DNA from 4 places in the Pradoshia sp. Z4_20 genome. Region 2 is predicted to be linked to each of the others. Evidence: riboswitches for the same ligand, from Rfam matches in the RefSeq annotation. Region 2 holds a riboswitch; each other region holds the start of a gene.
What was found. Region 2 has a riboswitch for cobalamin ahead of AC4BHP_RS16365 (FecCD family ABC transporter permease). Riboswitches for the same ligand answer to the same signal wherever they lie in the genome.
Positions count from the first base shown of each region.

Region 1: linked by a shared signal. The riboswitch ahead of AC4BHP_RS05280 (anaerobic ribonucleoside triphosphate reductase) and the one ahead of AC4BHP_RS16365 (FecCD family ABC transporter permease) in region 2 are both predicted to bind cobalamin.
Region 3: linked by a shared signal. The riboswitch ahead of AC4BHP_RS11470 (ABC transporter substrate-binding protein) and the one ahead of AC4BHP_RS16365 (FecCD family ABC transporter permease) in region 2 are both predicted to bind cobalamin.
Region 4: linked by a shared signal. The riboswitch ahead of AC4BHP_RS06450 (ABC transporter substrate-binding protein) and the one ahead of AC4BHP_RS16365 (FecCD family ABC transporter permease) in region 2 are both predicted to bind cobalamin.

Region 1 covers NZ_JBZAJD010000001.1:1,098,726-1,106,599, reverse strand. The annotation lists gene AC4BHP_RS05290 (ribonucleoside-diphosphate reductase subunit alpha) at 1-1,633, opposite strand, end outside; gene nrdG (anaerobic ribonucleoside-triphosphate reductase activating protein) at 1,666-2,127, opposite strand; gene AC4BHP_RS05280 (anaerobic ribonucleoside triphosphate reductase) at 2,124-4,004, opposite strand; cobalamin riboswitch at 4,136-4,317, opposite strand; gene AC4BHP_RS05275 (DEAD/DEAH box helicase) at 4,404-6,644, opposite strand; gene AC4BHP_RS05270 (YueI family protein) at 6,810-7,265, opposite strand; gene AC4BHP_RS05265 (manganese-dependent inorganic pyrophosphatase) at 7,645-7,874, opposite strand, start outside.
Region 2 covers NZ_JBZAJD010000009.1:32,260-40,133, forward strand. The annotation lists gene AC4BHP_RS16340 (C39 family peptidase) at 1-185, opposite strand, end outside; gene AC4BHP_RS16345 (gamma carbonic anhydrase) at 289-819, opposite strand; gene AC4BHP_RS16350 (alpha/beta hydrolase) at 930-1,733, shown strand; gene AC4BHP_RS16355 (tetraprenyl-beta-curcumene synthase family protein) at 1,756-2,838, shown strand; gene AC4BHP_RS16360 (LLM class flavin-dependent oxidoreductase) at 2,866-3,867, shown strand; cobalamin riboswitch at 3,916-4,061, shown strand; gene AC4BHP_RS16365 (FecCD family ABC transporter permease) at 4,240-5,292, shown strand; gene AC4BHP_RS16370 (ABC transporter ATP-binding protein) at 5,286-6,077, shown strand; gene mnmM (tRNA 5-(aminomethyl)-2-thiouridylate-methyltransferase MnmM) at 6,119-6,685, opposite strand; gene mnmL (tRNA modification radical SAM protein MnmL/YtqA) at 6,675-7,649, opposite strand; gene AC4BHP_RS16385 (YtzC family protein) at 7,834-7,874, shown strand, end outside.
Region 3 covers NZ_JBZAJD010000004.1:13,674-21,547, forward strand. The annotation lists gene AC4BHP_RS11445 (AMP-dependent synthetase/ligase) at 1-732, opposite strand, end outside; gene AC4BHP_RS11450 (SCP2 sterol-binding domain-containing protein) at 1,079-1,444, opposite strand; gene AC4BHP_RS11455 (acyl-CoA dehydrogenase family protein) at 1,558-2,775, opposite strand; gene AC4BHP_RS11460 (acyl-CoA dehydrogenase family protein) at 2,735-3,907, opposite strand; gene AC4BHP_RS11465 (TetR/AcrR family transcriptional regulator) at 3,937-4,548, opposite strand; gene AC4BHP_RS11470 (ABC transporter substrate-binding protein) at 4,701-5,666, opposite strand; cobalamin riboswitch at 5,777-5,970, opposite strand; gene AC4BHP_RS11475 (DUF6509 family protein) at 5,997-6,299, opposite strand; gene AC4BHP_RS11480 (polysaccharide deacetylase family protein) at 6,450-7,139, shown strand; gene AC4BHP_RS11485 (antibiotic biosynthesis monooxygenase family protein) at 7,246-7,578, opposite strand; gene AC4BHP_RS11490 (siderophore ABC transporter substrate-binding protein) at 7,640-7,874, opposite strand, start outside.
Region 4 covers NZ_JBZAJD010000002.1:93,856-101,729, reverse strand. The annotation lists gene murG (undecaprenyldiphospho-muramoylpentapeptide beta-N-acetylglucosaminyltransferase) at 1-592, shown strand, start outside; gene AC4BHP_RS06455 (amidase) at 687-2,183, shown strand; cobalamin riboswitch at 2,328-2,507, shown strand; gene AC4BHP_RS06450 (ABC transporter substrate-binding protein) at 2,700-3,671, shown strand; gene AC4BHP_RS06445 (FecCD family ABC transporter permease) at 3,673-4,704, shown strand; gene AC4BHP_RS06440 (ABC transporter ATP-binding protein) at 4,706-5,503, shown strand; gene AC4BHP_RS06435 (hypothetical protein) at 5,598-6,125, shown strand; gene AC4BHP_RS06430 (hypothetical protein) at 6,396-6,821, shown strand; gene AC4BHP_RS06425 (PTS sugar transporter subunit IIC) at 7,342-7,874, shown strand, end outside.

The DNA.
Region 1 (7,874 bases), on a different contig from region 2:
GATGCCAACCAAATGTCCCAAGTCCTATAGCCCGATAATTTTTATTGGTTATGTTCGCCTGAATGACCGGGATATTATTTAAATCAATGACATTATCAAGCATTCTCACCTGTATTGCAATTAACCGTTCAAGGACATCTTCCTTTACAGCTTTAGCAAGGGAAATAGATGATAGATTACATACGACAAAGTCACCCGGTGTTTTTTCAATAATAATTTTCCCATCCTCGGTTCTTTGTTCAATAACAGTAGTTGGACTTTGATTTTGAGTAATTTCCGTACATAAATTACTGCAATAAATCATTCCTTTATGGCGATTAGCATTAGAGCGGTTGACCGTATCCCGATAAAACATATAAGGTGTTCCTGTTTCAAGCTGAGAAATCATAATCGCCTTAAACACTTCAATGGCAGGTATTTCTTTTTTGGAAAGCTGTGGATTATTGATACATTCAGTATATTTTTGTCTGAATTGGCCATCCCCCGCTTCTTCATCAAAATAATCTTCAAGAGAATACCCCATTACTTTTCTTACTTCATGAGGATCAAATAAATACCAAGTACCGCGCTCCTTGACCATCTCCATAAATAAATCCGGAATGCAAACACCTGTAAATAAATCATGCGTTCGAAAACGTTCATCCCCATTATTTAAACGCGCTTCGAGGAAGGCAAATATGTCTTTATGCCAAACATCCAGATAAACCGCAATGGCTCCCTGTCTTTGACCCAGCTGGTCCACACTAACTGCGGTATTATTTAATTGCTTCATCCATGGAATAACTCCTGAAGAAACTCCCTTAAACCCTTTAATATCACTGCCTCGCGCTCTAATTTTCCCTAAATAAACACCTATCCCTCCGCCATTCTTAGATAGATTGGCAATATCAGTGTTTGAATCATAGATACCTTGCAAACTATCATCAACAGTATCGATAAAACAACTGGATAATTGGCCATAGCTTTTCCCAGCATTAGCAAGCGTAGGAGTGGCCACCGTCATATATAGATTGGATAAGGCCCAATATGCTTCTCTTATTAATCCGATTCGCTGTTCTTTAGGCTCATTGATCATTAATGTCATGGCAATAATCATAAACCGTTCCTGAGGAAGTTCATATAAGCTTCCATGATGAGATTTCGCTAAATAGCGATCTGCCAGCGTACGAATGCCGATATATGTAAATAACTGATCTTTTAAGGGATCGATGACTGCTTCGAGTTCATTGATTTCTTCTTCTGTATATTCTTTTAGCAATGCAGGATTATATATCCCCATATCGGTCAATTGTTCAACAAGCTGTTGAAAGCTCCCATATTTCTGTGTTAGATCATATCCCCGGCTTTTTGAAGCTTTATCATATAACTGGTCTAAATAAATTGTTGCCGCTGCAAATGTCCAATCAGGCTCATCAGCAGAGATACGTTCTACGGCGCTGAGTACCAGTAAATTCACTAACTCTTCCTTGCTATAGTCAGACTTATACTCAAGTGCTGTCATGATTTTTTCTAAGTATTCCTCTGCTGAATAGATAGAAGTATAGGAATTAACACATTCCTTTATATATGTTTCTACACTTCTTAAATCTGTGACTTCCAGACTTTCATAGTTTGATTCGTAAGATACTGCCATCCTAATTTCCCCCTTATTAATTGCCGATCTATTCAAACAAAAAACTCCTGTAACGGTATAATTCTTTGATTTGAACTTCCGCGGAACGGTAAAGTTATATCCCTTTTGTCCAATTCGAATTTTCCATCAACCAATACATCACATAGAGACAATAATTTTTGATAAGATGTATTTGGATTGGAGAGAATCTCCTCTAAAGTAAAACCGCTGTAAATCCAAATATTTTTACCGCCTTCCTTCAAAAGCTTTGCCAGCTTAACTAGCTGATCTGCCTGAATAAACGGTTCCCCACCCGAAAATGTTACATCCGTCAGCGAATTGCTCATCAATTCTTTATAAATATCTTCTATGCTAATGTTTTTTCCGTTTCTTCCATTCCAGCTCTCAGGATTGTGGCAACCTTTACACTGATGAGGGCAGCCAGCAAAGAAAACGACTGATCTCATTCCTTCCCCATCGACAACACTGTCATGAATAATGTTCATTACTCTCATTGTCCATGCTTCACTCGATTCTTTTCTTCCTCAGCCTTGGCAGGATTCCATTTACTCATGTCCCCTACAAGATATCCCGTAATTCTTCTGATTCGTTCTATCTTTAACTCATCATCGTTATGGCAAACCAGGCATTGTTTTTCAATATATCCTTTGTAATTACACTGAAGACATCGATCAACCGGATGGTTAATGGACCCGTATCCTATATTGTTTTTAGCCATTGTACGAATAATCATATCCAACGCTTTTAGATTATGCTTTGGATCTCCATCAATTTCCACATACGTAATATGTCCCGCATTGCATAATTCATGGAAAGGAGCTTCCTTTTCAATTTTCTCGACTGTACGAATTGGGTAGTGAACTGGAATATGAAAGGAATTCGTATAATAGGCACGGTCCGTCACATTTTTAATAACGCCAAATTCTTTACGATCCCGTTTGACAAATTTTCCGCTCAGGCCCTCTGCAGGGGTAGCGATTAAGGAAAAGTTCATATTAAACTCTTCTGCCGCGTTATCTGCTTTCTTTCTCATAAATGATACAATTTCATAAGCCAAGTCGTATGCTTCCTCATTCTCCCCATGATGATAGCCAGTCAAGGCTTTAACACATTCCGCTAAACCGATAAAGCCAATTGATAGGGTCCCCTGTTTTAACAGCTCGCCTACTAATTGTTCTTCCTTCGCCTTTTTACTGCCTCTCCAAACACCTTGTGTATACAAAAATGAAAATTGGCTCACTTTCTTTTTTGCCTGATATTCATACCGATCAAATAACTGCCTGATGGCAATATTACAAATTTCATTTAGTTTTACGTAAAATTGTTCAATCGAATTAGATTGCAGCGCCAGTTTTACGAGGTTAATAGACGTAAAGGATAAATTGCCTCGGCCTATGCTGTTTTCTATCCCATGACGATTTCCCATAACCCTTGTGCGGCATCCCATATACGCAACCTCGGAATGATGTGTTCCATCATAATACTGATAATTAAAGTAACTATCTATAAAACTAAAATTCGGAAACAGCCTTTCCGCAGTTGTTTCAAGTGCTAATTGATAAAGGTCATAGTTTGGATCAGACTCGTCAAAATTAATACCAGTTTTCACTTTGAAAATCTGGATTGGAAATATGGGAGTTTCCCCATTACCTAAACCTGCGTTTGTAGCTAATAAAAGATTTCTAACAAGCATTCTGCCCTCTTTGGTTGTATCCGTTCCATAATTCACGGATACAAATGGAACTTGTCCGCCTCCGCGTGAATGCATGGAATTACAGTTATGGATAAATGCTTCACATGCCTGATAAACGGAACGCTCCGTTTCCTTCCATGCTGTTTGATGAAGCAACTCCTCATTCCATTCACAAGGATATTGCTTCAAACGTTTCACATGTTTTTTAAATGTTTTCTTTACATAGGGGGCTAGGTCCGCATCAAACATCGGAAACGATTGGCCGCCATGCTGCATATTTTGATTAGCCTGTATAATGATGGAAGCAAGCGCCATTGCACTGCCAATATCCTGCGGTGGTCTCATGGTACCGTGACCCGTATTAAAGCCTTTCTCAAGAAGATTCCCCAACGGAATTTGGCAGCAAGTTGTAGTACCAGTAGCATAAAAATCCAAATCATGCGGATAAAGGAGATTTTCATCAAACGCATGTCTTGCTTCATCAGAAAGTAAATTCTCCTTTGCATAATAGCGAGCACTTTCACTCGCAAACTTGCCCATTTGTCCCATTGGAGAGGAGGCATTCATATTGGCATTTTCATTGACCAACTCCAAATTATTCAGATGAACTATTTCTTCAAATGATTTTAATAATTCGTCTACTGGAGTTTCTGTCAATTTACTCTTTTCAGTAACCATTGGCTTCATAATATTTCCCTCCACGCAAAAAATCCCATTGCCTAAAATAAGCAATGGGAAAAGAAATAATAACAAGATTGAAAGACCAAAAATGCTATTTCATCCGTTCCACCCTCATTGCTCCCGATAAAGGCAAACCAGTGAAAAAGGCAGGTCTCCTGACTCATGCTTCACTTTACTCTAAGTCCTTCCCATAGATTTCTCTACAGTGGTTTACTTATTTCATCAGCATATACAGTTGCGGGTACAGTTCCGGATTTTAACCGGATTCCCTATTAAGTCGTAATACGACACCTTAAACACGTTAAACTCAATATATAGTATTTTAAATTAAAAATAATAACAACATATAGAATTATAAATCTTATATGTGAAAATAGCAACTAAAATTCCGACAATTTATTTAGGCAATTGCTGGAGAAATTGATTGATAAATGCTTCGGATTCCAATCGAATTCCAATGTATGGCGGATGAACACGTTTATTGGCTTCAAGAGGAACCCCCAACCACAATACTTTTTGGTCAAGGATGACAAATGTGAAGCTTGGCCCATTCTGAAGATGGATATCCGGATCCAAATAGGAATGGGAATCTGGAGAATACATCATCAGTCTTGTTCTTGAGTTCCTCGTCTTCACTCTTTGAACAAAATCCGATGATAACACACTGGAATTTGGCAAGGAAAGGATAATGGAAGATTGGGCTTTTTTTAAATCCTGATAGAACCCTTCCAAATTTCTTGCATAAATCCATTGTAATTTTGGATGATGGTTGGCAATCCATTTGCCTATTTGATCCATATTGACCATTTGATTCCGTTTCATTTGATATTGAACGAGCTGATGAAGAGTTTTTGTATGCGAAACTTTTGATTCTATAAACTCCACATCGCTGACATGAATCAGTTTCCCTTTTGTTCTGGTAATTGCAACATTTAACAGCCGTTCACTTTCCCTGCCCGTTAAAAGCATCCCTGCCCGATTTTGCGGATAACTATCAACACTATCAAATACCATTACTTCCCGTTCACTTCCCTGGAAACGATGGACAGTGGCCGCCAATATATCATGCAGGCCGTTCTCTTCCTCATATAGATCTTTAATTAATGTTTCCATCAATTGTGCCTGCGCACGATAAGGGGTTGCATAACCGATTGATTTACTCCCATTGCTGTAGGCTTCATGAATAACCTGAAAGGATAACAATAGATTCATCAAATTCATTCTAGAACCAGAGGAAGTGCCCGTAAAGCAGTGTTCCCCTGTGAAGCTCGTATTTAACAGTACGGAAGCACGATCTACAAAAGGTGTCTTTGAAACGATATCTTTTTTATTTATATGAACACTTGGATGATCGCCAACCAGTGAATTATAAACATATTGGTTCGTAAAAGCGGAGATATCCGGATGCATTCTCCTCTGTTCCTTTAATAAAAACAAATGAGTATGAAGTTTTCCCCCACGTGCAATATCAGCTACACCGGCACGATGGAAGATGTCCTCCTTCAGCCAGCGGTCTACAAGCTCTCCCCTCGAAACCGCAATAGGAGGTAATTGCTTAAAATCCCCACAAATAATACAACGCTTGGCAAGTGCGCCGGCAAAGGCAATTTGCGGGATAAAGGCCATACTGGCTTCATCAATGATAACTAGATCATACTCTTGTTCAAAAATACTCGGGTCCATTGCTGCTTTCGCCAAGGTAGTCCCAACAATGAAGGCATTTTTGACTAAATGAATTTCTTTTTGCCTTATTTTCTCTAAGATTCTGCCCAGTTTTTTTTCAAGGTCAAGAAGCTGCTCCGAGTCACGTACGCTAAAAAACAGAGACAGATCTTTTTTTAGCAGTTTCTTTTCTTCATTAATCGAATCCCTTTCCTTCACTAAATGTCCATCATGACTTTCCAATAATTTAGCCGGCAATATATCCCCATGCATCAGAAGACCCTCACCAGTTTGAGAGCCGTAACGTAAAATATCTCCTTCATGAAAACGATCCGCTCGTTTAACAAATGCCGTAATTTCGGCAAGCAGGACATCCACAGCCTGATTACTGTGAGAGAGAACTAATATACGTTTCTTTTTAAAATATTTATTGGCTGCCGTTCGTGCTAAAGTATACGTTTTTCCTGTACCAGGCGGTCCCCAAACATATGTGACCGGGTTATATTTTGATCTGGCATATAATTCGCGTACCGCGCTTTTACTTGTTTTGTCCGTTCGTTTATCAGGCATGGAAGGCTCCATGATCCGTTTAACCCGACTTCTTTTCCGCTTACTTTTCCTGATATCATCCAGTCTTTCAATCAGCTGATCTAAAAGTTCCCATGGGTCATGATAAATCGTAGCCTCTTCAATCAATTCACCTATTGATTGTTCAAGAGACAGAAGCAAACTATTGCCCTCAGAGGATAGGATTCTGGCATCAAACCGACTCCCGCCCCATTCCAGCTTAGCAATCGTTCCAACAGGTATACGCAAAATACTGGATGACTCAAAATAGTACGTAAAAGAATCACCTGACATAATCTTATTGCCATTCATCAGGTGATAGCGGGTACTTCCATATTTTTTTAAATACTGAATCTCTTCTTCAAGTGCTTCCTGCCATTCTTCAATATACTCTTGTGTTGAATTCATTCTTTGTGCCCCTCAAATCATAAACCTAAATTATCTCTAATTTGATAACTATACCATACAAACTAAAACTAGAATAGTCGATGGCACATACTCACCTAACCGAAACATGCATCCAGACACCGTATTGTTTCTCGTATTAAGGGGTGCACAGTTATGACATTTTGTTTATGATTTTTTTGTAAAGAGTTGCTTAAGTGATTCAAAAAAACCTGTCTTTTTTTCTGTCTCCTCAGTATTAGTTTCTTCCTGTGCCGGTTCTTCTAATGTAATGTTATCGTTATTAATTGCATGATCATAGGCCAATACCAAACCATTAGGTGAATTATAGTCTTTATTGGTCACGATTTTAAATTGAATCCCATGTTCATCTGCTGCTTTAACGAATTTCGATAGATGGGAATAATTAATGTGGCCATTTAAATAAAGCTTAGCGCCCTTATTTTTTTTCAATAGGTCAATAAATCCATGTGGGATTTGTTTTTGAAAAACCTGAGCCTGTGTTAATGCGACAACCACACGTTCACGTAAGCTCCCAAGAAATTCTTTCCGTTCAGCAGGCTTTATTTCTTTAACGCCATGTATCCCTTCCTGTAAGTAATCATCTACTGTTTTCTTATTCATTTTATTTCCTCCTTGAATACTAATTAACATATGTAAATCGTTCTTAACTTGAGCTTATGTATTAGTTTGGTTAAATGCCTTCTCAACGATTCCCTATTCGGAAAACCTGATTATTATCTTTACTATTTTTTGATTGATCTGCCTGCATTATGTATTTTAAAGCTCGCTATTTGTGTACCATTATTGATATGTCCAATCGACACTCTGGATATGAATATATAAAAAGGCACCTGTTAAAAACAGGTGCCTTGTTCGAAAAAATTGAGGCGAGTCACCACACTCCACATAGTGTGTACCATAAGGTATGTGCTCGACTTACACAATTCAGCTCATCGCATATATTAATATAACATCATGCCAGAAATTTTGCAAGTAAAATTTACGATAATGCTTCTGTTAATGCTGGAACTACCTGTTTCTTACGGGAAACAACCCCTTTTAGAACAGCTGTATTATTTACCAATGTTACATGGAAAGCTTTTTCAACAGCTGCAGCTTTATCACCAATAGCAAGGGCAACAGAATCATTTGTTAAGATATCTGTCACAACTAATAGGAATAAATCCAGACCCTTTTCATTAATAGCTGCCTGCATAGCTGCTTCGAGTT
Region 2 (7,874 bases):
TCAATCATATTATTAATTTGATGAGCAAAGGAGTAATTTGAGTTATAGACCTTCCAGCCTGTATACAGGAAAGTGCCTATCAAAGAGATAACAATCAAAATAGATAGTGGCTGATATTGACGCCATAGGACCAAAATGATTGAAATGATACTAAATAACATGAAAATCAAAATGAAAGTATTCATAATCCTACTCCTGAAATTGATTTTAAAAAGGTGTATCATTTATAGCTAAATAATAAAGGGAATGGGTATACAATAAAGAGTATACCCTAATGAGGAATGATAATTAGTTATTCTCTTTTAAAGGTTGTATACTTGAATAATAGCGTGCTTTTTCTGCGTATTCCTTATTTATTCTTTCCATGTCTTTACGATCATCATCTGTTAATTCACGAATTACTTTAGCAGGTCTGCCGAAAGCGAGTGTGTTTGGTGGGATTTTTTTACCTTGAGATACTAAACTGCCTGCACCGATGAAGGCACCTTCTCCTATTTCAGCTCCGTCAAGAATAATGGAGCCCATCCCAATCAAAGCATTTTTCTTCACATGGCAACTATGGAGAATGACTTGATGGCCTATCGTTACATTATCTTCCAGTACTAATGGGTTGTTGGGACTTTGATGGAGGACTGAGTTATCTTGAATATTAACATTTTTACCGATAATCACAGGAGCGACATCACCTCTAATGACTGTGTTAAACCAAACACTTGAATTTTCACCGATTGTGACATCACCACTGATAACTACATGATCCGCTAAATAAGCAGTTTGATCGATGGAAGGAATTTTATCTATATATTGATATAATTTCATTACAAAACCTCCGTTTTCTACTGTAAAATAGATAGTTAATAAAAGTGTACATATAAAGCGGTACAGTGTAAATAAAATAAAGCTAAACATCATACAGGAGGAGTTCATCTATGAAAAAGTGGGAAGCTGAGGGGAAAGCCTATGGTGTAATCGTGATTGTTCACGGCGCCATGGAGCATTCAGGCAGATATAAATGGTTAATTGAAAGATGGCTATCAGAAGGGTATCACGTAATTATTGGAGATTTGCCAGGTCAGGGAATGACTTCACGTGCAAATCGAGGGCATATTGATTCATTTGAGGATTATATTGATGAGGTTGATTCATGGGTGAACGAGGCTTATACATTTGGTTTGCCTGTATTCATGCTGGGTCATAGCATGGGAGGACTCATCATCATTAACATGCTTCAACTTAAAGAATATAATTTAGCGGGTATTATCCTATCTTCACCATGCTTTGGAACATTAATTCATCCTCCAAAATTACTTGAATCCATGTCAAAGGTTTTAAATCTTGTTTATCCTACATATAAAAAACCTTCAGGATTAACGGTTGAAATGGCAACGAGAAATCCAGAAGTTATTGAATTTGATTTGAACGATTCACTCTACATCACAAGTGTATCAGTCAGATGGTATCGTGAATTAATTTCAGCTATGAAGGATGCCTTTGATTTTGATGAGGATTTCCCGGATATTCCTGTTCTTGTTATGCAGGCAGGGGACGACAAAATAGTGGACAAGGCTATGGTTAGAGAATGGTTTAACTACTTTCCGGCATCCGAAAAGCATTATAAAGAATGGCCTAAGCTGTATCATGAAATATTTAATGAGCCAGAGAGAGAAGATGTATTTCTATATGCAAAGAGCTTTATTGAAGCGAGATTGCGCAATATAGGGTATATCGTTTAAGGGGTTAGGAGATGGGACACAAATGAAATTACCCACTAGTGATATCAGCTTAGTAAAGAATGTATACAGAAATGTATTTCCAGTTGTTCATCGGGAACTCGCGAGTTGGCAGGCAAAGGCAGAAAAAATCCCTAATGAAGAGCTGCGTACACAGGCCTTATCCAGTATTGCCCACAAAACTTTTCATTGCGAGGGTGGTTCTATATTAGCTCTCGCAGCAGGTGAAAAAAAAGATGATGTCATTCGATTTATTGTTGCGTATCAAACAATCAGTGATTATCTTGATAATCTATGTGACCGCAGTACCTCACTTGATCCTAATGATTTTACGCTATTGCATCAATCTATGAAGGATGCTCTTAATCCGGAGGCCCTGACGAGAAATTATTATGAACTCAGAGAGGAGCAGGAAGATGGCGGGTATTTAGTCGAGTTAGTAAAAACCTGTCAATCTGTTCTTTCAAATATGGTGCATTATCAACATATCGAGCCTTTTTTGAAAAAGCTTTGCACCTTTTATTGTGATTTACAAATACATAAGCATGTTACGTGGGAAGAACGGGTACATAGATTAGAAACCTGGTTCAATGAAAATAAACAGCAGCTTCCAGAAGGTTTGTCATGGTATGAATTCAGTGCTTGTGCAGGATCTACTCTGGGCATCTTTTGTTTAGTTTCATATGCAGTGCGTGATAATTTTACTGAACATTTGGGGAAAGACATATATGAATCTTATTTTCCTTATGTGCAAGGATTGCATATTATGTTGGACTATTTTATTGATCAGGAGGAGGATCGCCAAGGCGACGATTTAAATTTCTGTTTTTATTACGAAACGGAAGAGCAACTGATTGATAGACTTTGTTATTTTGTTGAAAAAGCCAATTTAGATGTCACAAAAATACCGGACAGCAAGTTCCACAGCATGATTAACCAGGGATTATTGGGTATTTATCTAGCCGATTCCAAGGTGAAAGACCAGTTGTCGGTTAAGCAATATACTAAAAAAATGTTAAGCCTGGGTGGCCGTTCAGCGTATTTCTTTTATTGGAATAGTAAGCTGTATCATGCGTTTAAGAGAATGAAAAAGAATAGGCGAGTCTAGCATTCAATACTAAGGGGATGGAGCAAAATGGTGAAATTAAGTATTCTAGACCAGTCACCGCGCTCTGTTGGAGAGCCTTCAGAGCAGGCACTTGCTAATACGGTCAAACTGGCAAAATTGGCTGAGGAGTGGGGATACTCAAGATTTTGGGTCAGCGAGCATCATGATAGTCAAGGCTTGGCAGGATCTTCCCCTGAGATATTGGCAACATGGATTGCTGCTCAAACAGATAAAATAAGAGTTGGAACAGGCGGTGTTATGCTGCCTCACTACAGTGCTTATAAAGTAGCTGAAAACTTCAGAGTATTATCTGGTTTAGCTCCAGGAAGAATAGATTTGGGAATCGGCAGGGCTCCTGGAGGGATGCCAAGAGCAACGCGAGCGTTGCAGGAGGGGAGAGTACAGGAACTGCATCGTTTTCCTGACCAGGTAGATGAGTTATCCTGGTATCTCTATGATCAAATACCGGAATTGCATCCTCTATATGGGTTATCGGCGACACCTACCATTACATCTCCGCCGGAATTGTGGATGCTTGGATCTAGTTCATCTAGCGCAGCTCTTGCAGCTCATAAGGGTATACCCTATAATTTTGCTTTGTTTATTAACAGTGAATATGCTGAAGAAAATATGAAGCATTACCATGAAGCATTTCGACCTACAGAGTTAGTACAGAATCCATCAGGTATGGTTACTGTATTTACAGTTTGTGCGGAATCGGACGAAGAGGCAGAATATCTGGCTGGTTCATTGGATTTATCGATGCTGTTTCTTTCACAGGGAATTATAAGAGAGGGAACACCTCACCCAAAAGAAATTCATGAAATGTCATTATCGCAGTTTGAGAAAGCTCGGATTGATTACAACAGAAGCAAGATGATTATCGGTTCTCCTAAAATGATTGGAGAAAAAATTAGAGAGCTGAGTGAACGCTTCTTTACAGATGAAATTATGCTTGTGACAATCACCCATTCATACGAGGCTAAAGAAAACTCCTTCAGATTAATTGCCAAAGAACTGTTGAAATAATAGTGGATTTGCCATTAGTCAATCAATCTATTAGAATAAGAATAAAATCTAATAAATCACTTTAAAAGTGCCTCGGTACACGAGGGTAAAAGGGAAAACGGTTCAAATCCGTTGCAGCCCCCGCTACTGTACTTACTAAATCACAAGTCTGATTTAGTAAAAGCCAGGAAACCTGCTTTTAGAGTTTTAGTACTTATTTTTCGGAGGGAAAAGTAGGCTTATTGTATTCACAGGCGTGAAAAAGTGAATCCTTAGCTCAATACCATCCTGAGCTAAGGATTTTTTATGTGTTGTAGCTTATAATCTTGTTTTAAAGTGCATGAATAATCCGAGGTTCGCCGCCAGGAGTAAAGAGGAATTGAAGTATAAGTTATGAATAATAAAAATAGAACAACCGGTATTTATTTTGGGAGTATCCTGTTTTTGCTGCTCGCTGCGTTGCTCGGCCTGTTTATAGGCAGCGTGGACATGTCATTTAAAGATATTCTTGGGATTCTCTTGAAGAACGTGACCGGCCAGGAATCCTTCTATACCGGTCCAAAAAATATAGAAATGATTATTTGGAATATACGATTACCCCGGGTATTAATCGCTTTATTTGTGGGTGCCTCACTGGCACTTGCCGGTGCTGCCTTTCAGGGGCTTTTGCAAAATCCACTCGCTGATCCATATACTATTGGAATTTCTTCCGGTGCATCGGTTGGGGCAGTGATTGTTCTATTCTTTAATATCGAATTTGCTCTTTTTGGTCAGTTCACATTGCCGCTTGTTGCAATCGTGTTTAGTTTTATAACCTTGTTTATTGTATTTGGTATTACAAAGGCAGCTAGTGTTACCTATGCAAATGAGACCATTATTTTAGCCGGTATAATTATGAATTCATTCATTGGCGCTGTGGTCTCACTTATCATTGCGCTATCCTCAGGAGATCAAATGAGGGAAGTATTAAACTGGCTGATGGGCAGTGTGGCTATGAAAAATTGGGGACACGTCAGTATATTGATTCCCTTTTTTATTATAGGAGCTTCCATAATTTTATATCATTATCGTGAACTAAATGGGATGGCTCTTGGAGATCAATCCGCTCAATATAATGGTATCGATGTGAAACGAAAGAAAATAATCATTATTATCGGGGCTGGACTATTAACGGGTGCAGCAGTTGCCGTATCAGGAGCTATTGGCTTTGTTGGACTGGTTATTCCACATCTTGTTCGCCTTCTTGCTGGTGCTGATCATCGCCACTTACTGCCATTATCCATGATTATTGGAGGTGGATATCTCGTATTGGCTGACTTGATTGCACGTACGATTATCAACCCGCAGGAATTACCAATCGGTGTCATTACTGCCTTAATCGGTGCACCTGTATTTACAATCTTACTGATTAAAGAACGCATAAAAAGAAGGAATTTGACATGTTAACCGTAGGGAGCCTCAGTGCAGGCTATCATAAAAATAAGCAAGTGCTTCAGGACTTATCTATTAAGGTTGAGAGCGGAGAATTTTTTGCTCTTCTTGGTCCAAATGGAAGCGGTAAGACGACATTGATTAAAAGTATATTGGGAAAAATGGAATATAAAGAAGGGACTTCAATCATTAATGGGAAAAGGACCTCATCCTATAAAACCGGAGAATTGGCTAAAATTGCTGCCGTGTTAAGTCAGGAACATATGGTGGGTATAGATTTTACGGTGGAAGAAATCGTACTATTAGGCAGGTATCCTTATCAGGAGAAGGGATTTTTTAATCATTACCGTAGTGAGGATTACGCAATTGTTGATGAGTGTCTTGCTCAGACAAACACGCTGAAATTTAAGTATACATACTTTTCGTCATTAAGCGGAGGGGAAAAGCAACGTGTCCTTTTAGCAAAGGCTTTGGCCCAGCAGCCAAAGCTCCTGTTTCTCGATGAACCTACAAATCATCTGGATGTAAAGCATACAATCGAATTGTTAAATTTATTAAAGAGGCTCCAGCTTCAAAATGGGCTGACGATTGTCGCCATCCTCCATGATTTAAACATGGCAGCTTTATATGCAGATAGATGTGCTTTGCTTAAGGATGGAAGGAAGGTGGCGGAGGGTGGAATAGATTTACTTTATGATGAAACATTGCTTTCATCTGTATACGAGGTAGATTTGGTAAGTCGCCCTCATCCTATTACGGGAACACCGCAGATCTTTTTTACCCCTGAGAACTTTAAATGATTATATATAAAAAGTGTGAGCATCCATAAGCTCACACTTTTTTAACGTTTTTCGATAGCGATAATAAATGGCGGATTGTTTTTTTGATTCATAAATCGGTATTCCAGCACATGGGCCGTATCCTGTGGAAGCTCTGTAACGAATTTGATTAATTCGTCACGTTCAATGTCTCCGCCGGGATGACCGTGATAGATGACAAGAACTATGATGCCTTCAGGCTCCATAATTTTGAGTAATGACGTTACAGCCTGAATCGTAGTAGGAGCGGTTGTAATAATTTCTTTATCGCCGCCAGGCAAATAGCCTAAATTAAAGATTGCGCCTGTAACAGATTTGCCAGTTGGGATAAATTCCTGTAAACGCTCATGACCTGCATGAATTAGTGTTACCCGCTCCTGAAGCTCATTTGTCATCAGTCTCTCTTCCGTTTTTTGCAAGGCAGATTCCTGAATGTCGAAGCTGTATACATGTCCATCCGGACCAGTTAAATTTGCTAAAAATACGGTGTCATGCCCATTGCCCATCGTACAATCAATGGCTATATCACCAGGTTTAACTGCTTTTTCAAGCAATAGTCTTGCGAAGGGAAGGATACGATCAAGCTTCATTTATGACAGCATCCTTACTTGGCACATAAAATTTACCTTGATAACTATTGCGACGCTTTAATTCAGCATCGATAGCATTTAATACTTCCCATTTATTAACGCTCCACATTGGTCCAACCATCAAATCAATCGGACCGTCACCGGTAATACGATGGACAATCATTTCAGGCGGAAGGATCTCCAACTGATCACAGACAAGATTGACATATTCATCTAACGAAAGGAATTCCAGCATTCCTTTTTCGTATTGTTTTACCATTGGAGTGCCCTTTAAGAGATGCAATAGGTGAATTTTAATTCCCTGTACATCCAGTTTAGCAACTTCTTTAGCTGTCTCCATCATCATTTCTGGAGTTTCAAGCGGCAATCCATTAATAATATGGCTGCAAATGCGTATACCGTGTTTCCGAAGTTTGTTTACTCCCTCTACATAGGTTGGATAATCATGTGCACGGTTTATGATATTAGCTGTTTTCTCGTGAACAGTTTGCAGACCAAGCTCAACCCACAGGTAAGTACGTTCATTTAATTCAGCTAAATATTCTACAACATCATCAGGCAGACAGTCTGGACGAGTGGCAATGGATAATCCGACTACACCTTCCTCGTTCATGACGGTTTCGAATTTTTCCCGTAACACCTCGACTGGTGCATGGGTATTTGTATAAGCCTGGAAATAGGCCATATACTTGCCGTCCTTCCATTTTTGGTGCATTTTTGCTTTTATATCGGCAAATTGTTTTTGCAGATCTTCAGCACGATTGCCGGCAAAATCACCGGATCCAGCGGCACTGCAAAATGTACAGCCACCAAAAGCTACCGTGCCATCACGATTTGGACAATCAAATCCACCATCAAGAGCTACTTTAAATACCTTGTGACCAAATTGATTGCGGAGATGATAATTCCATGTATGATAACGTTTGTCGTCACTAGCATATTGAAAAGGGTTAACCTGTTTCATTACAAAAACCCCCTGTTTAGATTTCAAGAACATAAACTCCATTTTACCATGCTGATGTATACTTTCCAATTGACTATTATTAGCAGCTATTTAAAAATCATTAATCTTTTCAATTTCAAAGGGGCATAATGGATAATGGATGAGCTTTTGTAAACCAATCCAATGAAAAAAGGAGAGGGTATCTTTGGCTACACGAAAATCCATGGGTGAGTGTATGGAGCGATG
Region 3 (7,874 bases), on a different contig from region 2:
AATTGTTGCACCAACTGACAAAGGAAAAAATTGACCTGCCATACGTTCAAATATGTGGGATAGTGGTAAGTGGGATAACATGATGTCGTCAGGCCGGGCTTCCAACACCCAAAATTGAACGCCTTCAACATTTGATAAAATATTTCCATGCGTTAACATTGCACCTTTTGGATAACCAGTTGTTCCCGAGGTATGAATAATCGTTGCTAAATCATCTCTTGTTATTGCCTGGAACTCATCTTCCCAGTTAAATAAAGGATGTTTTTCACCTGCTGACATTAATTGTTCCATTGTCAGCATATCTTCTTTCTTTTCTGCTAAGGAATCACCGGGATAAAAGATAATCAGTTTATCGAGAGTAGAATTAGCAAGAATCTTTTGCAGTTGCTTTTGATTTTCTACAAAAAGAAACTTACAGTCTGCATTACTGAGAATGTAAGAAATCTGATCAGATGGTAAAGTTGAATGGATTGGCACACTGACTGCACCCAAACTCATAATCGCTATATCGCTTATAGCCCAGTAAGGATTATTATCAGATAATATGGCTACATGATCACCAAAGCCAACCCCATAATGTGCCAGTCCGGCAGCCGTTTGTGAAACCTGTATCCAAAAATCCCTGTATGTGATCCCCTTATATTCACCTGCTACTTTAACCAAAAAACCATTCTTTTGTGAATTTTTTTCGGCTGTTCTCCAAACCATCTCTACCAAATTTGCAGGTTTCATAAAACACCTCCCTTAGGCCTACACGTCGTAGGGTCACGAAGACGTTGCCACACGATGTGGCGTTTTTAGTCTTTGGTCCACCTTACATGGTCTCCGTTTTTAGCGAGATCTAGCTTCCGTGGCTAAAAGCTCGGGACATAAGCATAGCCTCTTCGGGGGAAGTTCATCCCCTATGAGCCTCTGTCTTATGCTCCTCGCTTTTGAGCAAGCCACTCCAGCTTTTCTTGAGATCTAGCTTCGGCTCCTAGCTCCTCGAGTCATAAGTGTAGCCACTGCTGGAGGGAGAACACCTCCCTACGTGACTCCTCTTATGCTTGTCGGAGCTGAACAGTCGCCTCAGCCTTTCTTATAAATATTCCTTTACGTTATATTGTTTCAGTATTCCTTCTAGTTTGATTGCTTTTCCGATGTCGCCTTTGATTTTTAGTTTGCCGGACATGAAGGCTACGGTTCCGTTTAGTTTGCCGAGAAGGAATTGGCGGAAGTTTTCGACAGACATGGTGAGTGTACAATCCGCTGGTGTTTCTTCTCCTTCGACTACCTCTGCCTGACCATCGTGTATATTAAGCTGATAGATTCCTTCTTCGGAACCGGTGATTGTGAATTGATAGCGTGTCGTAATTCCTTGAATTGGCTGAGGATCGTTTTTAAGTGCTTCCTCAATTTTTTCAAAAGACTCTCTTAATGTATAATCTTCAATTGCTTTTCCCATTTTAAAATTCCTCCCTTTATTATTAAAGGATATTTTTTTATTTTTCAGTTTTATTTAGATGCAGCATTTTTGTCCTGTCGTTTCACCACCTCCTGAACGTATTTATAAAATCATTACACACGAATACCATATGGTTCATACAGATGACGCGCAATAATTAATTGCTGAATTTGATTAGTCCCTTCAAAAATGTCATAAATTTTTGCGTCACGATATAATTTCTCGACTAGATGTCCCTCAAGACCATATGGACCGAGTATTTCCTGACAGGCTGAAGTAACCTCCAAAGCAATCTTTCCACCATAGGCCTTACACATGGCTGCTTCTTTTGCATTCGGTTTTCCCAAATCTGCTTTCCAGGCAGCTTCCCAGGTTAACAGACGAGCTCCCTGAATTTTTTGCTGCATCTCTGAGAAGAGTCTCAGGGCTTGATGATAATGATTGCCGTGCTGAGGATATTCTCTTTTTACAAAATCCAATGTATATTCATAGGACGCTCTTGCAATTCCGGTAGCCATAGCTGCGATTATGGGCCTTGTGTTATCGAATGTTTTCATAGCAACCCTGAAGCCACCTGATCCATTCGCTTTATTGACATAGGCCTCTTCTCCACCTAAAAGGTTTCCATCCGGAACAAAGCAATCCTCAAACACAAGTTCTGCTGTTTCAGAAGCACGAAGACCCATTTTTTCCGCCAATCTCGAGCATGAGAAGCCGGGTGTACCTTTTTCTATAACAAATGCCCGGTGACCAGCCCTACCTAAATTGCGGTCTACCGTAGCAAATACAACAACCCAGGAAGCTCTTTTGCCATTTGTAATAAATATCTTCTGCCCGTTTATCACATAACCGCCGTCCACTTTAACAGCTGTCGTCTGTAAACCGGATACATCAGAACCTGCCTCTGGTTCAGTCAAAGCATATGCTCCCCACTTCGGTTTCTCATCTCTGGAGAAAATGGATAAAAAACGTTCCTTTTGTTCCGGTGTGCCGCTATGCTGAACAGGCGGACCTCCAAGCCCTGGCCCGGGTAGTGTCAAGGCAATCGCGCAATCTCCCCAGCCTAATTCCTCAGAGGCAATGACTCCCAATCGATTTCCTTGGCGCTCCTTCGCTTTTTTTAAATCTTTTTTCTTTTTATCATCATTGGACTCTCCAAAAGAAGACATGCTTAAAGAAATTCCGAGTTGATTTACTTTATCCAGCCAATCATCCGGTACTTTCTTTAATTGATCGGCAATCATGGATACCGGTCGCATTTCATTTTCAGCAAACCAATGGACCACTTCCTTAACTTGACTTTGATGTGGCGTCAACTCGTATGTGATCATTACTCATCCCCCTCTCCTTACCATACATGATCCAGTTTCCTGCCCTGATTTCTAAATCGCCCTCTTGTTCAAACCAACCGACTTGTGCCTGAGCGTCCCTCATCCACTTCTCAACAGGATGGTCCTGAACATATCCATGCCCACCAAGGAGCTGTACAGCTGAATCTGTTACATATCGAAGCGATTGATGGGCTTTTTTAAGTGCCTGGATACTGTGGAAAACAGCATCAGTTTCACCTTCATCAATTTGTTTTGCCGTATATAAAACAAGATGCCTTGCTGCACCCGTCTGGATAGCCATTTGTGCAAGGTTAAAAGAAACACCCTGGAATTTTGCGATTTCTACCCCAAACGCTTTTCTCTGGGAGGTATATTCAACTGTGTAATCAAGGGCAGCTGCCATAACACCAATTTCTTTTGCAGCCTCTAACGTACGTACACGGCTCAATGATTGATCCATCCAAGTTTCAGCTTCGGCACCACTAGCCAAAATATTGTTTTTGGAAACGCTTACTTCTTTAAGCTGAATTCTCGAAAAGCCGGCACTCAATAGCCCCAAGCGATAATCACCGTCAAGCACTCTCCAAGAATGATTATTGTCTTGATCTATCCAGAACAACACCGCTTCACCATTAGTAGCAGTTCCTGCAATTAATAGATATTCAGCCTTTCTGGCATTTTTCAGCGGACTCGTTTCTCCATCAATGATGTATCCATTGTCTATTTTTTTAATTTGGAGTTTATGTTGATTGGGATAAACAAAGGCGACTGTTGGGCAAATTCCCGTTTCACACTGAGTTTGATAAAAAGAAAATGCGTTATGATCCTCTTTTAGTCGAATAAACGATGCTCCCTCCCCGGCTCCTGGAAGCCCCTGAATAGTATCAAGGTCACCATAAGCAAGCGCCTCAACAATCTGTACCTGGGAAACGAGCGGCAATTCCAGGCCACCGTATGATTCAGGCAGTTCCAAATTTAATAATCCAAGGTCACTCAACTTTCTGACCACGTCCTCACTTACACCCTGATTTTTTTCCGTTTGCCTGGCATAGGGACGGATCTTTTGAATTGCAAAATCCTTTGCTACATCAACAAATGCCTTTTCTTCCTCACTTGGTAAAAAAGAAACCAACTTTCTCCCTCCTTCATATCAATAGTTTATTAATTTGAGAGACTGCTAAATGAGCGCATGACCAATCGGTTTAATAATCTAGCAAGATATTCTACATCTGTCTTTTGGTGATTTGGTTCCCGGAATTTTTGAATGACGACCTCATTGATTGCTCCAACCATTGCCTGAGAGATGATCCTAACTTCCTGTTCATTCACATTCTCCGGAAACTCCTGGTAAGCAAAAAAAAAGATAAGATCTGCGAAACTTTTAAGTGCTTCTCGTCTGACCAGTTCTACTTCGAAAGAAACTCCGACTGATTCGAGTAAAATAAAATTGGCAACAGCCTTATTGGAAAAGCAAATTTCCAAATAGCGAAGAATTCCGGCATATGCTTTATAACCAATGCGTGGTTCCCGTAAAGCTGCAAGCTTAATCTCTTCTGCAACTTCTCCAATCAAACTTTCACAAAGTGCAACAATCAAAGTCTCTTTATTGCCGAATTGTTGGTAGAACGTTGTTTTCGAGACATGTGCATACTCAACTATGTCCAGAACTGATGTATTCTTGTAACCTCTTGTAGTGAATAATTGCAGGGCTGCATATAGCATTTTATCTCTTGCTTCGGTCGGCAGGTCATTTACATATAACATTCTTATCATTCCAATCCCATGTGTGAGTACGAATACGTATTGGTATCATCATACCTACACAAAAGGGAAATTTCAACAAAATTGTTAGAAAATTTAATTTATTTTCTTCAACAAAAAAAGAGCCTCCCAAAGTAAAATGGGCGGCTCTTAAATGAAAATGTTTATTTAAATATTTCAGGATAGATTTTTTCAGCTATCAATTGCAAGCCTTCTGTTAAACGTGGTCCCGGTCTTGACACTGTGTCATTATCTACATCATAAACCTGCTTATTTTGAACGGCAGGTACCTCGGACCAAGCTTTTCTTCCATATACCTTTTCTTCTGGATTTTCAATATAATAGCCATATGTAGTAAGAATAACATCAGGATTGCGATCAATGACTTGTTCTTCATTCATTGTTACCCAACCCTCTTGATCAGCGGCAATATTCTCTGCCTGAATGATATCAAGCATTTCGTCTATATAGGTTCCGTTAGCCGCTGTATATAAATCCGGTGAGGAAGATACTTCAATCCAAACCTTCTTCTTATCTTTTATAGCACTTGCTTTCTCTTTAATTTCTGCTACTTCTTTTTTCATATCCGAAATAATTTCATCAGCTTTGTCTGATGTTCCGGTTGCTTTAGCAATCAATTCAATTGTTCCATATGCACCATCAAACGAATTGGCGTCAGGTACGATAATAACATCAATACCAGCTGTCTGGAATTGTTTAATGGTATCCTTAGCATTATTAAAATGACTGGCAGAAAGCAATAAAAGATCCGGATTTAATTCCAACACTTTTTCAATATTGATTTCTAACCCGCCGACCTTAGGTTTGTCAGCAGCTTCTGTAGGAAAATTACAATAATCTGATACACCAATGATTTTCTCTCCAAGACCTAGTGCATAGGCCGTTTCAGTATTGCTTGGCAGCAAGGATACGATCGTGTCCGGCTTTTCCTCAATCTTGATGCTTTCTCCGGATCCATCCCTTACCTCAACAGGAAAGGCTGTGGACGTTGATTCAGAAACCTCTTTCTTCTGGTTTGAGTCATCTTCAGTTGACGAACACCCAAACATTAACATAGATAGCGTAAGCATTAGCATAAATAAAAATAAATAGTTTTGCTTTTTTAGCATAGTTATTCCCCTTTCCAACATAATAAAAAAGCCTTAGCTCGAAAAAAGCTAAGGCGAAAATCCACATTATAATAACAGGATTGGACGCCTACTTTTCCCTCCGAAAAATAGTACATACAAAAGAAAGAGCAGGTCTCCTGGCTGACGCATCAATTTACTCTGATTTACCTTCCCATGCTCTAAACAAAGAGCCGGTGGTTTACAAATCATTTCATCCGCGTATACAGTAGCGGGGGCTGCACCGGATTTGCACCGGTTTCCCTATTATCCTAATAAATAAGGCACTCTTACACTATTCAATATTTATATTTTTTATATAATCAGCTATCTTCATTCTTCTTCATATTCAACATCAGTATGTTCCCTGCAAAATTGTAAAACCATCGATAATTCATCTTCCTCAAGCTCAAAATCCAAAATACTTTGTGTTTCACTTTCTATAAACTCATATTTTGAAATTTGGTCCTGATTTTCATCCATTACATATATAACACGCAACAGAAGACCCTTATCGGTATATAGTTCATCTTCCTCGGGAACGGAAATCTCCAGTACATATTCGAACCTTTCTCCAGAAAGGATACCAAACGGGTCTTCCAGTTTCTCAACTGTATAACTTTGTATCTCGATCATCTTTATCAACCTTTCTAAAATGCTTATGTCTATTATACATGTTCAATCTCTTTATTAAACATTTTACCCAATTATTCAACTCCGTTTAGGAATATTTTTTAACAAGAATCAAAAACTATATTAAAATCACTTAATCCATAGGAGTTTATTATGCGTACTCTATCTGTTCTCACATTGCTCATTATCCAGCTTCTTATTCCATCTGAAACATTTGCAAAGACAGCCTACCTCAGTTTTGATGATGGTCCCTCAAACATCACACAGGAAATCCTCGATATCCTCAAAGTTCAGGATGTTAAGGCAACCTTTTTTGTAACGGGAACAGCCAGCCCGGGACATATGTATTTATATAAAGATATCGTAAAAAATGGACACGCTCTTGGACTGCATTCCTATTCTCATAATTATTCCAAAATCTATCGATCCAAGGATACTTTTTTTAAAGACATTACTCAACTGGAAGAATTTTTGGAAAGGGAAGTAGGCGTAAGCCCGAAAATCCTACGATTCCCCGGCGGCTCCAATAACTATGTCGCAAAACAATATGCCGGGACTGATTTAATGGATCAATTAAAGACTGAGGTAATAAAAAGAGGATATAAATATTATGATTGGAACTGCGATGCTAACGATGGATTAAATCCTCCAATTCCAGAAAAAAAATTACTTAAATTAATTATGCAAGGGGTAGGTGAAAAAGAAAATCTCTATATCCTCCTGCATGATTTTAACGGCAATACAACAATCGTGGATGGGCTTCCGGAAATCATTCGCCGTCTGAAACATAAAGGATACACCTTTAAAATAATGGATGAGTCCACACCAACTTTTGAATTTTAAAAATGATAAACAATTGCTGGCCATCATTCTGTAACGCTTCTTTTCTAACTTGAAATAAGGTTTACATTATAAAACAAACGCCCTTATTTAGGGGCGTTTTGTTTTTTTATTCGACTACAATGTAATTGCCATGTTCCATATTGATTACGTATTCCGGCTTTGGAGGCTTACCTCCGTGCTCCTTGATTTTCGCTTTATGACCAGCGATATGCTCAGGACTCTTTTCCCATGCTTTCCATGCTTCCTCTGATTCCCAGCGGATAATCATGACAACTTCTTCTTCCCCACGCGTTGTTTTTTTCACTAACAACTCCCGACTTATAAAGCCTTCACGCTGCTCAATTAACGACGGACCTTGATCTGGCTTCTTTTTGAAGCGTTCCAATACCTTGCCTGAATTGCCCTCTGTCACTATCCATTTACGAATTTGAACAAACATACCTAATCGCTCCTTATTAAAGGAGCATGCCCCACTTGAGACATGCTCCTTGTTATGAAGATTATTTTAATTCATTTAAGATTTCATCTAATTTTTCTGCTTCAGTCGTTACACCGTTACTTGAGAAGTACCAGTTAACACCGTCTAAGTAGACAATTTTGCCTTCTTTGTAAGCACTAGTTTTTTTGATAATATCATTTTCAATATCTTTTTTAATTGTTTCTACATCAGAAGCAGTACGGTCGATAATTAACAATACTTCTGGATCAACAGAAAGGATTGACTCATAAGAGAAA
Region 4 (7,874 bases), on a different contig from region 2:
TTTCTTAGGGCCCATCGTAAGAGATGAACTGCGTCAGGGTGACCCATCGATTGGAATGAAAATATGCCAATTTAATACAAGGAAACCTGGATTATTGATCATGGGAGGCAGTCAGGGTTCTGAAGCAGTGAATAAGGCTGTGCGTAAGGACTTGGATCGATTGCTCAAAACCTTTAATGTCATTCATTTATGCGGAAAAGGAAAGGTAGATTCCACCCTACATCGTGATGGATATGCTCAGTTTGAATATATTAACCAAGGCTTGGCAGATATATTGGCTATGACAGCTGTGGCTGTTTCAAGGGCCGGTTCAAATTCCATTTTTGAATTTTTAAGTTTAAAAATTCCAATGGTCTTAATCCCGTTATCAAGGAAAGCCAGCAGAGGCGATCAAATCATGAATGCTGAATCATTTAAAAAGCAGGGTTTTGCCTATGTTATTGAAGAGGATGAGCTTTCGTTAAACACGTTAGCTGATAAGGTAGAAACTATATTTAAAAACAAACAGATGATTATCGATAAAATGAACAATTTTGAGGAAGAAGATGGACTGGAACGCTTGTATGAATTGATTGATACCTATAAAATTTAATGTTGAAATGATAAGTATTATTCTATATACGAAAAAAGCATTAAAACAGAACACTAAACAGGATTTGTAGCCAAAAAGTAGGAGTGTCGGAGCAATGAATCTTAAATGTTATACCCAATATGATGGACTTGGGTTAGCGAAGCTTGTAAAGGAAAAACAAGTATCCGCAATAGAATTAATAGAGGACGCATTTGAACAAATAAATGAACTAAATCCTAAAACAAATGCAGTTGTTCGAACTAGATTCGAAAAGGCAATGATGGAAACTGGAAAGTCTGAATCTATATACGGACCTTTTGCAGGAGTACCTATCTTATTAAAAGACTTATCACAATCTATTAAAGGCGAACCGATTACAGCGGGTTCAAAATTACATGTAAATCGGATTGCTAAACGGGATTCTAATTTTGTGAAAAAAATTCGTGAGGCAGGATTTGTCATTATTGGACAGACGAGTTCTCCGGAGTTTGGTCTGAAAAATATTACTGAGCCAGCTGTATATGGAGCGACACGTAATCCATGGAACCTGCAGCATTCATCGGGTGGATCAAGCGGCGGAGCATCAGCCAGTATAACTTCAGGTATGGTCCCAATTAGCGGTGCCAGTGATGGCGGCGGCTCTATTCGTATACCGGCATCATTCACTGGATTAGTAGGCTTGAAGCCAACAAGGGGAAGGACACCCGTTGGTCCAGGTGTGGGCCGCCAATGGCATGGAGCTGCGGTAGATTTTGCCTTAACCAAAACGGTTCGTGATAGTGCAGCTATGCTGGATGCCTTGCAAATCATTCAGCCGGATACTGCCTTTCAGGTACCTTTATATAATGGGAGCTATTTGAAGGAGCTTTCGAATCCATTGAAAGAAAGGTTTAAAATTGCTTTTTCCACAAAGTCTCCGGTGGGAACACCCGTTAGTGAAGAAGCTGTAGAAGCGGTACATAAGACAGTCAAATGGCTGGAACAGGCAGGGTTCACCGTTGAAGAATGTGATAATGGGGTAGATGGAATCCGCCTTATGGAAAATTACTATATTATGAATAGCGGAGAAATGGCAGCAGATATACTGTCCATTGAGGAAGCCATTGGACGGCCGATTACCGTTAATGATATAGAGATAGTCACATGGGTACTCAGAACTGCCGGGCAGAATGTATCAGCTGTTCAATTTACACGCAGTTTAGCTGAATGGGATACGGCAGCTGCACAAATGGCCAGGTTCAATGAGGATTATGATTTGTATTTGACGCCGGCAACAGCTTTCTCAGCTCCAAAGGTGGGCGAATTGACGCATACGGATGAACAGAGCTTGCAGTTATTGAAAGTAAATGAACTAAAACCCTCTGAACAGTTAGCAATGGTCTATGAAATGTTTAAACCAAGTTTAACGTATACGCCTTTTACACAGTTGGCGAACATCATCGGACAGCCTGCGATTAGCTTGCCTGTTCATATGACAGATTCTGGCTTACCCCTTGGAGTGCAATTGATGGCTCCAAAGGGAAGGGAAGATTGGCTTCTTAAAATAGGAGCGTTGTTAGAGCAATCCGATATATGGGTTGGACAGAAAGGGAATCCATATATTGGATGGTGATAAAAGTGATAGATCGACTAGAAGATGCGTGTAATTCAGTTGGTCAATTAGAACAGTCATTTCACTTGTTTAAATTTATGTGAATTCCTATATATCAAAAATATCTTCCGTTTACATTTTCAACATGATATATTAATAGTACGAAAATTTAAAACAATCATAAGTGCTCACTTTTGTGAGGTAAAAGGGAATCCAGTGTAAATCTGGAACAGCCCCCGCTACTGTAAGAGCTGATGAAATCACGTGACCACCTTTAAAAGAGGGAAGGTGTGAGAGTAAAGTGAAGCTCAGAGTCAGGAAACCTGCTTATGAATGTGTATTGCTTACTTTTCGGTGGGAAAAGGGATGGCGAACGTAGAGATGATTGTGTCTTTGCGCTGATTTTGACAGCGTTTTTTTGTCTGTGCATGAATCAAGCCTGTTTTCCTTAATCGGGAAGACAGGCTTTTTTATGTTTAATATTTCAGCGTAAATTCGCTAAATATAAATAAATTTTGAAAAAGGGAGAATAGTGAGATGAAAAAGATTGCAAGCTTATCACTTTTGGTGTTCTTATCCGTTTTTGCATTGTTTGCATGCGGAAATGATGAGACAGTAAACAACCAGGAAAAAGAAACAAACCAGGAAACAAGTGAGTATCCGAAAACCTTAACAGACGGTCGTGGGGAAGAGGTGACCCTTAAAGAAAAACCTTCAAGGATTGTTTCGACCACATTGGCTATTGATGAATATTTATTGCCTTTGGTTGATGAGGAGCGGATTGCCGCGGTAACGAAAATGTCTACAGACTCAGGGATTTCGAATGTAGCAGATCTAACAGATGGAATTGATACAAAAATTGAATCAGTCACATCTGAATTGGTGCTGTCACTTCAGCCTGATTTAGTGCTGATTCCTTCCTATGTAGATCCTGAGGTTCTTAAACAAATTGATGCTGCAGACATCACCACCTACCAACTTAAAGATGATTCCTCTATATCAGGTGTATTGGATGGTCTAATGGAGGTTGGTACCATTGTTGGCGAGGAAGATAAAGCAGAAGAAATCATAGCTGATGTCAAAAAGAGGATGTCAGATTTACAAACGAAAGCAAAAGCACAAACAGATAAAAAACGAGTGGTTTACTGGACACAGCAAAATTCTTCAGTTACTGAGAATACTACAATAGGAGAAATCATCACCTTAGCAGGCGGGATAAATGCCATTACAGAAGCGGGCATTACCGGTGAAGAGTATCCTGATTATCCAAATCTTTCAAAGGAAAAATTAGTTGAGATAAATCCAGATGTGATTATTACAAGCGATTGGCAGTATGACGGTTCAAAAGCAACATTCGTCGAGGAATGGCAAAAGGATCCGGCACTTAAAAATCTTAAAGCCTTTAAGAATAATGAAGTGCATGTGATAGAAAGCGCAAATTTAACAACGGCTTCCCATTTTGTGATTGAGGGAGCAGAAGATATTTATCAAGTTTTATATGGAGAATAATATGGTTTGTAAACAGTCTAAACAGGTTCTTATTTTTGGAATCCTGATTTGTTCCTTGCTCGTATCGTTACTTTTAGCAACCATGTATGGCGGGGTCATCGTTCCATTTACGGAAACTGTGAAAGTATTACTCTCACTGCTTCCATTTATAGAGTTTGACTATAACCCAATGTATGAAACAATCCTTGTGCAGATTCGCCTGGGGCGGGTTGTTGTGGCTGGATTAGTCGGGGCAGCCTTGGCAATATCGGGAGTCGTGATGCAAAGTGTGTTTCGCAACCCGATGGCTGACCCCGGCATAATTGGTGTTTCATCAGGTGGAGCATTCGGAGGTGTACTGGCCATCTATTTTGGTTTGGCCGCGATCCATTCTCTTTTCGTCCCATTAATGGGCTTTATCCTGGCTGCATTGACTTTGTTTGCAATTTATATGATTGCGACCAATCAAGGAAGGACCTCAGTACTGACATTGCTGCTGACGGGTATTGCGATTAGTTCTTTTTTATCAGCCTGTACCTCTCTGCTAATCTCTTTTTCGAATGCAGGAGTGATGCAGCAGATTGTCCAATGGATGATGGGGAACTTAAACGGGCGTGATTGGAGTCATGTACAAATATTAACTGTTCCTGTTTTATTTTCGATTTGTGTCTTTTTGTACCATGCCAACGACTTAGATATCTTTCTGCTGGGTGAAGAGCAGGCCCAGAATATGGGGATTTCCGTTCAGCGCACCCGTAATCTATTGTTAATTACTGCTTCATTAGTAACTGGAATGAGTGTCTCATTAACGGGAGCCATCGGTTTTGTTGGTCTGATTGTCCCTCATATGATCCGTATGATCATTGGGCCCTCGCATCGAAATTTACTACTGGCTAGTGTCTTAGGGGGAGCGAGTTTCTTGATTCTTGCTGACTTAATATCCCGTTTGGCCATTAGGCCTGCTGAGATTCAAATCGGTATTATTACAGCTTTTTTTGGCGCTCCGTTTTTCCTTTATTTAATTTTAAAAAATAAAAAGAAGGGGGAAATCTGAGATGACAGCTATTTTGAATGCGGAGAAACTCAGCTTTAGCCGTGGCAAACAGGTGATTTTAAAAGCAATGGATATCTCTTTGGAAACTAACCAATTTACCTGCTTGATTGGTCCGAACGGTACCGGAAAATCTACTTTACTGCGCTTAATGGCAGGATTGCTAAAGCCACCTGCAGGGTCAATAGCCTTTAAGAATCATGCTCTCTCTGAGATGACTACTCTTGAAGTGGCCAAAGCAATCACCTATATGCCACAAAGCACGGTCCTTGACTATGAATTTACAGTGAGTCAGGTAGTACTTATGGGAAGGCATCCGCATCGGAAGAAATGGCAATTCTCACAAAAAGATGATAATCAATTGGCAGAGAAAGCGATGAAACAAACAGGAATTTATCATTTAAGAGACCGTTATATCACATCCCTTTCAGGAGGAGAACGTCAGCTTGTTTTCTTAGCTAAAGCCATCACTCAGAATTCTGAGGTTATTTTGTTGGATGAGCCAACTTCAGATCTGGATATTTATCATCAGGTCCAAATTGCCGAGGTCATCCGGGAGCTTGTAAAAGAGGGAAAGGCTGTCTTCGCGGCCATCCATGATATTAATTTAGCCACTCGCTATTGTGATCGACTCATACTTATGGGAAATGGAGAACTCGTTGCAGCAGGGGAACCCGAACAAGTCATTACGGATCTTAACTTGATGCGTATTTTTAAAACTCATACGTATACATACAATGATTCCTATTTTGGAAAAAGGCAGATGATTCCTTATGCCATAGATATAAAAGGGGAGGCATGAAGAATTCATGTGCGATGGCCTTCTATGTGAAGGCGTCGCGGAGTTACCATTATTTCATACTAAAACCTAAGTTTTAAATAAGGAGGAATGAACCTTGAAAAAAGACTGGCGCTACTCCAGTTATCCATTCATGAGAGAAAAAAGCTGTTTAGTTGATTATGAGATTCGCACTGATAGTTTAACCACAAGGCTTGGAGCTGTTTTCCCGTTATTGACTGAGAAAGAGCAAGCAGTCATTGATGACCTTCGTAAGGTTCAAGCGCTATGCTATCATGTGAACGGTTCTGTGCGCGGAAAATTGGCGATAACTGAAGCAGATTTACAGTGGTTGAGTGATAGATATGATTTTTATGTTGAGAAAACAGGGGAAAAGGTAAAACAATTCGTATTACCGCAAGGAAGCAACGCTGCATGCGCACTTCATGTCGTACGCAGTGAGGCCAAGAAATCCTATCGTGCCCTGCATAAAGTTAGTGAAGAGCGAGAAGTGCTAGACATCTTATTTGATTTCCTAGGATTGCTCGCAAATGTTTGTTTTGTGATGGCTGTTTATGTAAATCAGGTGAACGGCATACAGGAAATTCCTTTTGTCAGTAAATCATATGCTGTGAAAAAGAAATGAATGTTTAAGCCTACATCTAAAATAATAGAGTTAGATAGATCTTGTTATCCATTTTTAATGAAGAGAGAATGTATGATTTGATAAAAAGAAAAGCACGATTCTTTCATAACCAAAGAAAGAATCGTGCTTTTTTATGGATGAAAAGAGGACATATTAGTAGGGAATGTAATTCTAGCCATGTTACGATTAAGTTATATTAAAAGAAACAAGCAGAAGTAAAATTTGAGTTTAATTAAACCGGTAACTAAATACTTTAGGAGTGTTGCCACCGTGCTGTATAAATTTAAACAGAAATTTAACGAAATAAGTAAAAATGGAGTGACCGTTCCTATTAAGCCAGTAATGTTAGAACAACTAATAAAAAGACAGTCTGGCCAAAAAGATATAAAAGTAGAAATAACAACAGGCCATTTGAACATTCGAGGTAAAACAGATAAAAATGTTTCATATATGATAAGCCTGAAACCAATTCATATGGAAAAAAGAGTGATTATTTTTGAAATTGAGAGTATGAAGCCGATTGATATAAAGATAGATGAAATTAAAATTTTTAACAGTCCGCCATTTTCAAATTACACAAATCAGACGATTAAAATGGATTTTAATTCCTGGGATATCGTCAAAAAGATACCTGTTGGAAAAATTAAATCGTATGAGATGAATGATGGGACAATCAAGTTAACATTATCATTATAAAGAAGAGCGAGGATTTCCGTAAAAGTGCGGAAATCCTTTTTTTGGACCAAAAAGATTATACGCAGCAGCTATTATAAACAGAGATACTCAAAATCATTCATATACTTCGCACTGGTTATGAGGTAGAACAAGTTTTGTGTATTTGCCCGTTTTTATGTTACTTTACGACTAAAATAATTAATAAGTATTCGTAAATCAAAATGTGTAATTAGATTATATTTAAAAATAGAATTATTGGCTGTGGAAAGTGGAGAGTGAAAAAAGGAAAATGCCAGAAACCAACTATTACTGTAAGTTAAAAATATAATATGAATATGGAAATTCAGTTGATAAAAACGTTATGGAATTATTTTGAAGTTCAAATTATTAATTTATATTAAATTTTCAAAATATTTTGCTATTTTTATTTTAGGTGTGTTAATATATCTAAATACTAATATCTCCAATAAAGGAAGGATGCATAGAAAAGAAAACATAATACCTTTATTTTTCAGAATATTTAATTAACTAATAAGGGGCGATGGGGATGAAGAGAAAAGAATATATAGTTAATCGAATGTATAAGGCGTCAACGGGAATCGCAAATGCCGTTTTAGTAACATTGGGAATCGGTCTATTATTTGAATCAATTGGGGGTTATTTTGATTGGCAAATGTTCCTTACTATTGGAGGAGCGGCAAAGGTTTTGCTAGCGCCTGCTCTTGGTGCAGGGATTGCCTATCAGCTTGGAGGTAACTCATTAGTACAATTTAGTGCAATGGCATGTGCCACAGTTGGTGGAGCAGCTATACAAAAAACAGCAGAAGGTGCTTTTACAATCGTTACTGGACAACCCATATCGGCTGTATTGGCTGCACTCATCGCTACATATATAGGCAAGAGGATGGTTGGTAAAACGAAATTGGATATTATGGCAATTCCAATTACAGCTATTTTTATTGGCGGGGTTTCAGGAGTTGGATTAGCGGCGGTGACGACACCATTACTAACATGGATAAGTGCACAAATTACAGCCTCTGTAGAAGGCTCTCCTTTAATTGGATCGATTGTACT